Chlorobaculum parvum NCIB 8327: one gene and its partner. The protein of the gene in region 2 interacts with the protein of the main gene of each other region in a pairwise test. Links are inferred from orthologs where the notes say so. Each region holds a gene or a part of one and is shown on either strand. Other genes may lie near its edges.

Region 1 (4,511 bases), 960 kb from region 2 along the record:
GAGGTTGGCTCCGCCGCCCTGAGCCATGACCGATGCGGCCACGAGGCTGGCGTGGTTATCACGATCCGACACGATGTACTCGCCGCGCTGCACGATGGTCGGAATGATGCCCTGGCCGGTCTGGTAGCCGGTGCTGAACAAGAGGCATCGCTCTTTTTCAAAAAAGTCGGCGAGCTGCTCTTCGAGTTCGACATGGAGATTGACCGTGCCGGTCATGTACCGGGAACCGGAGCAACTGGTGCCGTAGCGTTTGATGGCGTCGATCGAGGCCTGCTTGACGCTTGGGTCGGAAGTGAGGCCGAGGTAGTTGTTCGAGCCAGCCATGACGAGCTTGCGGCCATCAAAAGAAACAACCGGGCCATCGGTATCGTCGATGGGGCGGAAGAATGGGTACAGGCCCTGGGCCTTGATTTCGTCGGCGAGGGTGAAATCAACGCACTTCTTGAATATATCTTTAGCTTTTTCCACAGGTTGCGGTTTTACGCCCACGTTGTCGCCGAGCGCTTGAAATTGATGAAAGCTGGTTTCCGCAAAGTCGTATTCGGCCAGGCCGTTCGGGGAGTGCGGATTCTGCTATGAAACAGAAATGTATTAAAATTTTCATTTTTCCGGTAAAGCGCCCTATGTTTTTTCTTTGGCTAAAGAACCCGTCCGTTTGCTGGCCGCATTGGGGCGGGGAGCTGGTAACGATTGTAAACAGCCTTTGGAAAGTATGGATGAAATGATTCTGGTTACAGGCTCGACCGGGTTTATCGGATCGAGGATGGTTGACAGGCTTGTCGGCGAAGGGTGCCGTGTCCGGGTGCTGCTTCGGCCCGAAAGCGCATCCTTTTCAGCCGCCTCTGGCCGGAACGGCGTCGAGACGGTTCGAGCCGCTTACGATGATGCCGAAGCACTCGGCAGGGCGGTGTCGGGCGTCGATTCGATCATCCATCTGGCCGGGCTGACCAAGGCGGCTGATGAAGCGGGCTTTATCTCGGGCAACGTGATGCCGGTGGAAAACCTGCTCGGTGCGGTGCAACGGCACAATCCGGGGCTCAGGCGTTTTCTGCTTGTCTCCTCGCTTGCTGCTGCGGGGCCTGCCCAGTCGCCATCGCCCGGCGTCAGGGAGTCTGATAGTCCTGCTCCTGTCAGCGCGTATGGACGAAGCAAGCTGCTCGGCGAAGAAGCTGCTCTGCGCCACGCCGGAGCGGTGCCGCTTACCATCGTTCGTCCTCCGGCGGTTTACGGGCCGGGAGATCGCGACATTCTGGAAGTATTTGCCATGATGAAGAAGGGGTATCTGCTCTCGGCGGGTTCCGGAGTGCGACAGCGTTTCAGCATGATTCATGTCGATGATCTGGTTGAGGGAATGTTGCGTGCGCTCCGTTCAGAGGCCGGCGCTGGCAGCACCTATTTCATCACCTCGCCGCGTGGATACGCCTGGAGTGAAGTGATCGAGGCCGCACGGCCGGTGCTCGGTTTCGGGAAACTCGTGCGCATCAATCTGCCCAAGCCGCTGGTGTTCGGCCTCGGCTCGGTGCTTGAAGCCTTCGCGAAGTTGAGTGGTCGTCCGGCACTGATTAACCGCGACAAAGCCGCCGAGCTGGTGCAGGATTACTGGGTTTGCAGTTCCGAAAAAGCCGAAAAGGAGTTGGGGTTTGTTGCGCCCACGTCGTTGGCCGAGGGCGTGGCTGAAACGCTACAGTGGTATCAGCGAAAAGGGTGGCTATGAAGGGTGAGAGCTGGCATGGTTCACCCCGGCTTGAAAGCCGGAGCAATTGAAGAAAATAGAGGAGGTTGAATGTCCGTCGGGCTAAAGCCCTCCTGAATGCGGGATTGTACTCCCGCGCATTTTGTCCACCAAGTCCGCTGCCGAACTTCCCCCTCATCCCAGAATTTCCTGCATCATTTTCAGCAGGGTGAATTTGTCGTCCGGTGACTGCACGATGCCCTTGAGGGCGGCATCGGCATTGCGCAGGGCGTGGAGGGCTCGCTCGGTTTCGGCGAGGTTGAAGCGCCGTGCGTAGTCGATATAGTTTTTCGCAAAGAACTCCTGTCGGCCGTACATGCCGAGCATTGCCGCCGTGTCTTTGAGCGAAAGCTGCTGCAGGCCGGGGGTCTGGAGCTTCCAGATGCGCAGGAAAAAGGTGGTGAAGTAGCGCACGATGTTCATAAGCCCCTCTTTCTGTCCCTCCTGCTCCATAATCATCAGGGCGATGCCGCTGCAAAGCCGGAGGTTCTTGCCGACCAGTGCTTTTTCCAGCTCGAAGACATTGTATTTTTTTGAAATGCCGACGCACTGGCAGACATCGTCGAGGGTGATACGGCGTTCGGTGCGTTTGTCGGTGACGTAGAGGGTGAGCTTTTCGATCTCTTGGCAGATCAGGCGAGACGAGGGTTCGATGTAACCGGCAAAGGTTTTGAGGGCGTCTGGATCGAACTCCCAGCCCGCCTCGCGGGCCCGTTCGGCGGCGAAGACATCGGGGTGTTTGACCGCCGGGAAGTCATGTCGGAACGACTTGAGCTGTTTGTACGGGAATTTCTCAAGCTCTTTTTTGTCGACCTGCTCAGCATCGAGCACCAGCACGGCGAAGGAGGCCGGGTTTGCCAGGTAGCGCACCAGCGACTCCTCCTGATGCAGGCTTTCGGTTTTGCCGGTCACCTTTTTGAGTTTGTCGAACTGCCGGACGACGACCAGCTTTTTTTCGGTGAACATCGGGTACTCCGAGGCTGCCGAAATGATCTGGCCCAGCGTGACGTCCGGGCCGTAGAGCATGATGGTGTTGAGCGCGGCCTCGCTCTCCGAGGGAAAAAGCGAGGCTTTCAGTTGCGTTTCGATCTCCTCCTTGAGCCAGCTTTCCGGTCCCTGAAAGAAATAGACCGGCTCGATCTTGCCTGATGCGATCTGTTTTTTCAGGTCAGCCATGCGGGTTCAATACAGAGGTCGGTCGTTGATTAGAAGGGCAGGTCGTCCTTTTCGAACTCCTGTGCTCCGCTCGACGCGGGGCGGTTGCCGTAATCGCCGGATGACGATTCCTGTTTCGGCTGGCGGGAGTAGGATGGCCGTTCCTGCGAATAGGAATCGCCGCCCATGCCACCGCCGGAATCACGTCCGCCGAGCATCTGCATGTCGCTGCACACGATTTCGGTGGTGTATTTCTTTTCGCCGGTTTTGGCGTCGTCCCACGAGCGGGTCTGCAGGCGGCCTTCGATATAGACCTGACGGCCTTTTTTGAGGTACTGGCTGCAAATGTCGGCCAGTTTGCCCCAGGCTACGATCCGGTGCCATTCGGTGCGCTCCTGGAAGTTGCCGGTGCTGTCTTTGTAGCCTTCGCTGGTGGCAAGGTTAAAGTTGACGACGGTCTGGCCGGATGCGGTTTCGCGGCGTTCCGGGTCGCTGCCGAGGTGGCCAATCAGCATTACTTTGTTCAAGCCTCGTGCCATAATGGTGTGCGTGATTTTCGGTTCTCTTGACGTGCGCCTCTGCGCTATTGAGGACGCAGAGTTCGGTTGCTTTGAGCGTCAAGCTACATGATTATTCCGTATTCTTCAAGTCAGGCCGTAAAGCGCGTGCCGTCGATGACCGGTCCTTCGCGGCAGAGCAGGATGCTCTCTTTCTCGCCATCGGCGTTCTTGAGCTCGACCATGCAGCCATAGCAGATGCCGATGCCGCAGCCCATGATCGACTCCAACGACAGTTCACAGGCAAGGCCGCGCTCCTTGCAGAAATTGGCCAGTGCCTTGAGCATCGGGTTGGGGCCGCAGGCGAAGACCTTGATACGCTGGCCATCCGTTTCTGTGGCAAGGTGACGATCGAGCAACTGCACGACGTTGCCGTGGAATCCCTCCGAGCCGTCGTCGGTCGCGGTGCTGACGTTCGAGAGCCCGGCAGTCAAAAGGTCGGTGCGGCTCCGGCCGCCGACCAGATTGGCGAATGGAGTCCCCTGGGCGGCGAGCGTTGTTTCGAGGAAGCGCATCGGCGCGGTGCCAATGCCGCCCGAAACGAGCAGCGCAGTATCGAACTCGCCGGGGTCGGTGCCGAAGGCGTTGCCGAGCGGGCCGAGCACCAGCAGGTTGTCGCCGCAGGAGGCTTCGCAGAGCATCGCCGTGCCGCGTCCGACGTTTTTCACCATCACCTCGATCGTTTCACCCTCAACGTTGTGGATGCAGAACGGCCGACGGAGCAACGGCTGATCCGACGAGCTGACCTTGATGTTCACGAAGTTTCCCGGCCGGGCGGTCGCGGCGATTTCCGGGCAGGGCATGGAGATGATCGAGACATCCTGGCCTGCCGGACGAATGCCGGTAACGTGCGATTTGAGGTCGCGGATGGTGCTGGACTGAAGCATGGCTGCAAGCATTCTTGGTCGCGGCGGTCGGGCCCCCGCGATGATTCAGGAAAACGCCGTTATCAATATCTGCACGTAATTAAGAGCCCCAGCATCGATTTTGCAAATGCGTTCGTTCCCGCTGATGTGGCCTGCAACGATCTCTTTGGTTCCGGGCGCGGATTGTTTGTGAATGGTGCT
Region 2 (6,464 bases):
AAAATATCGGCGCTCGCCGTCTGCACACCATTCTGACCAATCTGCTCGAAGAGCTGATGTTCGGTATTCCCGAAATGGTCAAGGACGGCAGCATTGACAAACATGTGGTTATCGATGCCGAAAAGGTTCGCGAGAAGCTTGGCAAGATCGCTGCTGACAGAGATCTCAGCCAGTACATCCTCTAATCGAAACACGGAGCAGCCATGAAACCCGTCTCCATTCTGGTGATGAACGGCCCGAATCTTTCGCGACTCGGCAAACGCGAGCCGGAGATCTACGGTAGCCTGACGCTTGATGACATCAACCGTGGCCTTGCTGATGCGTTTCCAGAGGTGACCTTCGAGTTTTTTCAGTCCGAGTACGAAGGTGCGTTGCTGGAAAAGCTCTTCGAGCTTGAAGACCGGGGCGGTTGCTCCGGCGTGGTGCTCAACGCTGGTGCACTGACGCACTATTCGATTGCCCTGCGTGATGCAATCAGCGCCGTGATCATGCCTGTGGTTGAAGTGCATCTCTCCAATGTGCACAAGCGTGAAGGGTTCCGCCGAACCTCGGTCATCTCAGAGGTTTGTGTCGGAGTGATCGGAGGGTTTGGCGCCGACAGTTATCACCTTGGGGTGCAGGATCTGCTGAAACGGGTTGAGAAGGAGTGAGAGGATTTCAGGGTCTGAAATCCAGGCTAATGTAAAAAGGCGGTTCATGAACCGCCTTTTTACATCAATCATCCAGTTTTTTCTTCAGCTTCCGGATCAGCTCCCTGATTTCGTCGAGTCGCCTGATGTCGCTTTTCATAAGCACCGGTTTGTTTTCAGCGGCAAGGAGAATGTCGAGCGCCTCTTTGTCCCGATTTTCCTCAAGATAAAGAAGCGCGAGCTCGTGGTAGTGCCTGATGACTCTCGGGTTGAGGCTGATCGCTTTTTTGAAATCCTGCTCGGCTTTCTCCCGGCTTCCTTCTGGCATTTTTCCTACAAACGTCCCACCCATGAAGCGGCTGAACCAGCCGATATTGGAGACCTGAAAGTTGTATGAGCCGAGCATCGACCAGGCGACGTCGTCGTTCGGGTTCAGCGCGAGTGCTTTGTCAAGCTCGTGTTTGATTTCTGCGGCTCGCGCCAGCTTCTCTTTCGATCCGAGCTTGTCGGATTTTACGGCCAGGGCGGCGGCCAGCTAGGTGTGGGCACTGGCGTTGGTGCTGTCGATTTGCACCGCTCTCCGGCCGTAGTTGACCGCTTTCGTGTAAAATGGCATGCGTCGCTCCTTTTCATCCGGGTCGATGGCCTCGGCCATGCTGATGTTCAGGCGGGCGAGTTTCCAGTACAGAGCCGCAGAGTTTGGCGCGATGGGCAGAAGGCTGCTGTAGAGCGAGTCGGCTTTTTCGTACTTCAACGACAGGTATGCGCTGTCGGCTGCATCAAGTATCGCGGTCTCTTCTTCGGTGAGCGCATAACCGATTCCGCATGGTGTCATCAGCATGACGAGCAGGAGCAGCAGCGTGAAGCGTATCGAGGGCGTAGCGTATCGTTCCTGTTGCAGTTGTCTCGGGGCGTGAATCATTTGAAGAGCATTGAATTCGGATGTTTCCGGTGAAGCGATCGGTCAAGTCCCAACCACTGCCCGGTGGGCAGAACCATGAACAGTACGGACATGATAACGAGCGGCGGAATGGTTTCGTTATAGTAACCACCAGCAGCGAAGTTGAGCAACATGAAGAGCCCGAATGCCGCGTTGATGCGGGTTGTGACGCCGAGCAGCAGCGCAACGCCGATAATCAGTTCGCCGATGGTAACGATCCAGGCGATGGGCATGACCATCGGAATGGCAAAATGCGCCAGATAGGAAGCCTGGAATGCGGCGACAGAAGCCTCAAAAGAACCGGCGGTAGCGGTTTCCGCAGCCATCCGTAGCTCGCCCAGCCGCTCGGTGAAGTGTTGGGTCAGGATGTCGCCCCACATCCAGCCGTGCATGATCTTGTGGACGAATCCGTACAGAAAGAGCAGGGTGTAAAGATAGCGCAAAAGCAGCACGAGAATCACGCCCGAGGCTTTGAGCCAATGCGACTTAAGGTAACTGGTGTTCCACTGAAACTCTGTCATGGATTTCGGGTTGATTATTTCTGCGTTGTAACCGGTTTCGCAGAAATTTACGACAAAAAAAGCGTTTTACAGAAGATGCTGGGGATCGACATCGACGGTGATGACCAGGTTGTCACCTCGGAAAAGGCCGAGTGCGTCGTACTGTACCTGTCTGAGGAGCGAGCTTGGCAAACGGACGCCGAAGAGTTTCAGGATGAGCTGAAAGCGGAACCGCCCTTTCATTTTCATCATACCTGCCGGCGCGGGGCCGAGAATCGTGCCGATCTTTTCGGTTACGACCGGTTCGATTTTTTCCCGGAGCGCCATTGCGCCGCGTTCGGCGGCCTGTTCGGAGGGTGAGGAGCACTCGAACTTGATGAGTCTCGAAAAAGGCGGATAGCCAAGCTCTTTGCGGGTGAGCATCTCGGCTTCGAAGAAATGCCGGTAGTCGCTTTTCAGTACGTGGCTGAACAGCTCGTTGTCGCGGTTGTAGAGTTGAAGCAGCACTTCGCCAGGTCTCGATGCTCGTCCTGCTCGTCCCGACACCTGCGTCAGCAGCGAGTAGATGCGCTCCGAGGCGCGGAAGTCCGGCAGGTTCAGGCCTATGTCGGCCATCAGCACGCCAACCAGCGTGACGTCCGGAAAGTCCAGCCCCTTGGCCACCATCTGGGTGCCGAGGAGAATCCGAGCGGTTTTGTTGCGGAAGGCGGTCAGAATCGTGGCGTGGGCGTCTTTGGTAGAGGTGGTGTCGATGTCCATCCGCAAAATCTTCTCATCCGGAAACAGTTCACCCAGCTCCTCCTCGATGCGCTCTGTGCCGCTGCTTTTGTAGAACAGATTGCCGGATTTGCACGAGGGGCAGGTTTCGCGGAACGGCTCGATGTGGCCGCAGTAGTGGCAGCGGAGCGTCCGGTCGGTCGAATGGTAGACCAGCGGGATGTTGCAGTGGCTGCATTGCGGGGTGTGGCCGCATTCGAGGCAGAGCAGGCTGCCCGCAAAGCCGCGGCGGTTTTGCAAGAGGATGACCTGCTCGTCGCGCTTGAGGCGTTCGCGGATTGCGTCGTACAGCGCTCCGGAGATCGACGGCGTGACGCGCTGACTGCCGGGCATCCAGACCAGCTCGATTTTGGGCATTTGTGCCTGGTCGATGCGTTCGGGCAGTTCGAGCAGGGCGTATTTGCTTTCGACGGCATTGTGGTACGACTCGAACGATGGTGTGGCCGAGCCGAGCACGCAGATGGCGTTTTCGAACATGGCGCGCATCACCGCCGTGTCGCGAGCGTGGTAGCGTGGTGTGCGATCCTGCTTGTATGCTCCGTCGTGTTCCTCGTCCACGATAATCGCTCCGACATTCTCCAGTGGTGCAAACAGGGTCGAGCGCGCGCCGAGCGCGATGCGCGCCTTGCCCGTACTGAGCCGTTGCCACGCCTCGTACTTTTCCTGATCGCTCATGGCGCTGTGTATGATCTGGATTTCATCACCGAAATAGTGGCGGAAGCGGGCCGCGGTTTGTGGGGTGAGGGCGATTTCGGGGACGAGTACGATAGCTGTTTTGCCGCTGTCGAGCACCCGGCGCAGCAGCTCGATATAGACCAGCGTCTTGCCGCTGCCGGTCACGCCGTGCAACAGAAACGTCCGGAACCGCTCCTCTTCGAGCGACCCGGTCAGCGCGTCGAGCGCCTGCTGCTGGTGCCGGCTGAGCGCGGTGATCTCCTTCTGCACTTCGTCGAAGCGAAGCCCCTCCTTGAGTGGCGCGGCGATTTCGACTTTTTCGGCCAGCCCCAGCTCGACCAGTCCGTTCAGTACCGCTCTCGAAATGCCGCTTTCCTCGGCCCGGAGCGGCTTGTCGGGTTCAGCGAAGAGCAGCTCGAACGCCTCGCGCTTTCGCGGCGAGCGGGCGATCAGTTTTTCTGGCTCTTCGGGGAGCGTGGGGCTCAGCCGCCATGCCGTGACGGTTCTCGGCTTTGTTTCAGCAAAGCGCTTGGTGATTTTAATCAGCCCGCCTCTTTCGAGCTCGCCAAGTGTGGAGTAGAGCCCCTTTCTGCCGAGGCGTTTGCGGAGCTGCCGAACGGTCAGGCGCTTGTCGCGGCTCAGCATCTGCAGAATTTTCCGGCGCAAATCGGTGCTTTTAATTCGGGACTCCGGGCTTTCCAGACGGAAATCGCACAGCTCGATCACCTCGTCGACCGTGTTCCGCAGCGGCGCGGGAAGGGCGGTGGTGATGCAGTCGACGGGCCGGGCGACATAGTGATCCGACATCCAGAGCGCCAACCGCATCATCTGTGGTGTCAGTACCGGCCTGCCGTCGTTGAGCACGTCCAGCACCTCGCCGTCTACCGCATTCTCGCCTGGCTGTTCATCCAGAGACGCAACGTAGCCGATGTACGCCGAAGCCCTGTGTCCCCCGAGCTTCACCAGCACCTGACAACCGGTCTGCAGACGCTCTTCCAGCGCCTCTGGCACCGACAACAGGAACGGTTCGTCCCGATAGATTCTTTCAACGTAAACCTGTGCGCGCATCGAGGAGGTTGTTCAAGAGCGGATGTTTCATCAGCAAAAAGAGAGTTCGATCGTTGTCATATAAACAAAAAAAGCCAGTCATAACAACTGGCTTTTTTCCTGATGCTCTGTTTGGCGATCACTGCTTCAGTGCAGCGATAATATCCTGCTTGATCTGCTCGACCTGGCCGATGCCGTTGATGCAGCTGTACTTCGGCGCATCATCAGATCCTTCAATGGCGAGATTGCGATAGTAGCCCACCAGCGGTTCGGTCTGATCGTGATAGACCTTGAGGCGTTTGCGTACAGTTTCTTCGGTGTCGTCGTCGCGCTGCACCAGGTCTTCGCCGGTGACGTCATCCTTGCCCTCGACGGCCGGAGGATTGAAGACGATGTGATAGGTACGGCCCGAAGCAGGATGCACACGGCGACCGCTCATGCGTTTGATGATCTCTTCGTCGGGAACGTCGATTTCGATGATGTTGTCGATGCGGATACCTTCGGTTCTGAGGGCGTCTGCCTGGGCGATGGTGCGGGGGAAGCCGTCGAACAGGCAGCCGTTCGCGCAATCATCCTCTTCGATGCGCTCCTTGACGAGGCCGATGATGATGTCGTCCGGCACGAGACCGCCTTCATCCATAACTTTCTTGGCGGCCATACCCAGTTCGCTCTGCGCCTTGACGGCGGCGCGGAGCATGTCGCCGGTTGAAATCTGGGGAATGTCGAATGCTTCCGATATGTATTGTGCTTGTGTTCCTTTTCCTGCGCCTGGTGCGCCCAACAGGATTACTCTCATGAAACGCTTTCCTTTATGAATTTTTTTTCAGGGAGACAACGGTAATTTTCGGTCGTGATGGCTTTTTAGCCTCTTCCTGACCAGTTGATGCCGGAGTTTCCGCGGGAGTGCCGTTCTGGATGGGGGAGATGGGTTCGGGCGCATTGGCCGTCTCTCCGCCGTTGCGGGATGATTTGAACTCGATGGTCTGCTTGGTGGCAGGCTTTTTGAGTTCGATGGTCTGTTTCGAGGGTTTTTTCAGTTCGATCGACTGTTTGGCAGGCTTCTTCAGCTCGATGGCTTTGGGCTTCGGGTTGCTTGAGCGGTGCTCGAGCTTTGTTTCGTCGAAGAGCTGCTGGAAGGCGCTGGAAGAGTTTTTCGGATCGAGGGAGCGCAGGACATAGTCGTCTTCGCTGAGAATCTGCGGTCTGAACTCGAAATCGAGCGAAGCGAGCATCATGCGCAGCATTCTGCGGCTTTCTCCGAGATCGCCCCTGGCATCAATTCTTGTATGAGCTTTGGCGTTGACCGTGGTGATTTTGAGGCCGTTGACATCGGTTTCTTCGATCAGCCCGAAGGTGACGTCGATCTTCATGCCGAGCAGAGCAAACGATGAGACTTCGGCGCGGATCGACTTCATGCCGCCCACAGCCGTTTTCTCGCTTTTGAGATCCCAGCCGACCCAGCTTTCGACTTTGTTGACAATGACCTCGGAGACCTCGTTTGAAGGGGCGGCGTAGTGACGCACCTTGAGCTCGGCGAAGACTGGTTTATCGGAGGTGTGGGTGGCATTGCTTGTCAGGCCATGATAGACCTTGACCATTTCGTCTCGGAAGGGCAAGAAGCTGAATAGATCCATGATGAGAAGTGCCGGTGTTAAAAATTACTGCGGGACACGGTTAAGAAGGTCTCATGCGTTCCGGTTGAAGCTGTTTCTCCGGAGAGTTGCAAGCATGACATGTCTTTGCGGCGTCCTACGGCTTCGCCCCGTCGTTACCCGACCTGGTGGCTAACTGGCCGCAAGCGGCGTTGATGGTAGCACCCTGACTTTTTCTGACGGTGACGTGCAGACCGGCATCCAGCAAACGCTCGATAAACATGGATTTTGCGCTGCCGTAACC

The links. The genes of interacting proteins can lie anywhere in the genome.
Region 1: the proteins of priA (region 2) and CPAR_RS01395 interact in binary tests that used the Escherichia coli proteins (3 or more experiments, as listed by UniProt). The link is inferred for Chlorobaculum parvum NCIB 8327 from one-to-one orthologs.

What each region holds. Positions count from the first base shown.
Region 1 is NC_011027.1:282,855-287,365, forward strand. Bases 1,683-4,511 are described here. They hold CPAR_RS01395 (single-stranded DNA-binding protein), read right to left. Parts: upstream 3,427-4,511; coding sequence 2,938-3,426; downstream 1,683-2,937. Other genes in these bases: CPAR_RS01385 (NAD-dependent epimerase/dehydratase family protein), read left to right, coding at 1,683-1,714; holA (DNA polymerase III subunit delta), read right to left, coding at 1,868-2,908; CPAR_RS01400 (dihydroorotate dehydrogenase electron transfer subunit), read right to left, coding at 3,537-4,331. In the rest of the region: CPAR_RS01380 (aminotransferase class I/II-fold pyridoxal phosphate-dependent enzyme), read right to left, coding at 1-468; more of CPAR_RS01385, read left to right, coding at 713-1,682. UniProt on the Escherichia coli protein: Plays an important role in DNA replication, recombination and repair. Binds to ssDNA and to an array of partner proteins to recruit them to their sites of action during DNA metabolism. Acts as a sliding platform that migrates on DNA via reptation.
Region 2 is NC_011027.1:1,242,239-1,248,702, reverse strand. What follows is about bases 1,874-4,972. They hold priA (replication restart helicase PriA), read right to left. Parts: upstream 4,590-4,972; coding sequence 2,157-4,589; downstream 1,874-2,156. Other genes in these bases: adk (adenylate kinase), read right to left, coding at 4,708-4,972; CPAR_RS05740 (DoxX family protein), read right to left, coding at 1,874-2,090. In the rest of the region: ATP-dependent protease ATPase subunit HslU, read left to right, coding at 1-185; aroQ (type II 3-dehydroquinate dehydratase), read left to right, coding at 204-650; CPAR_RS11155 (tetratricopeptide repeat protein), read right to left, coding at 715-1,095; CPAR_RS11150 (hypothetical protein), read right to left, coding at 1,165-1,551; more of CPAR_RS05740, read right to left, coding at 1,548-1,873; more of adk, read right to left, coding at 4,973-5,364; CPAR_RS05725 (hypothetical protein), read right to left, coding at 5,378-6,202; 23S rRNA (adenine(2503)-C(2))-methyltransferase RlmN, read right to left, coding at 6,318-6,464.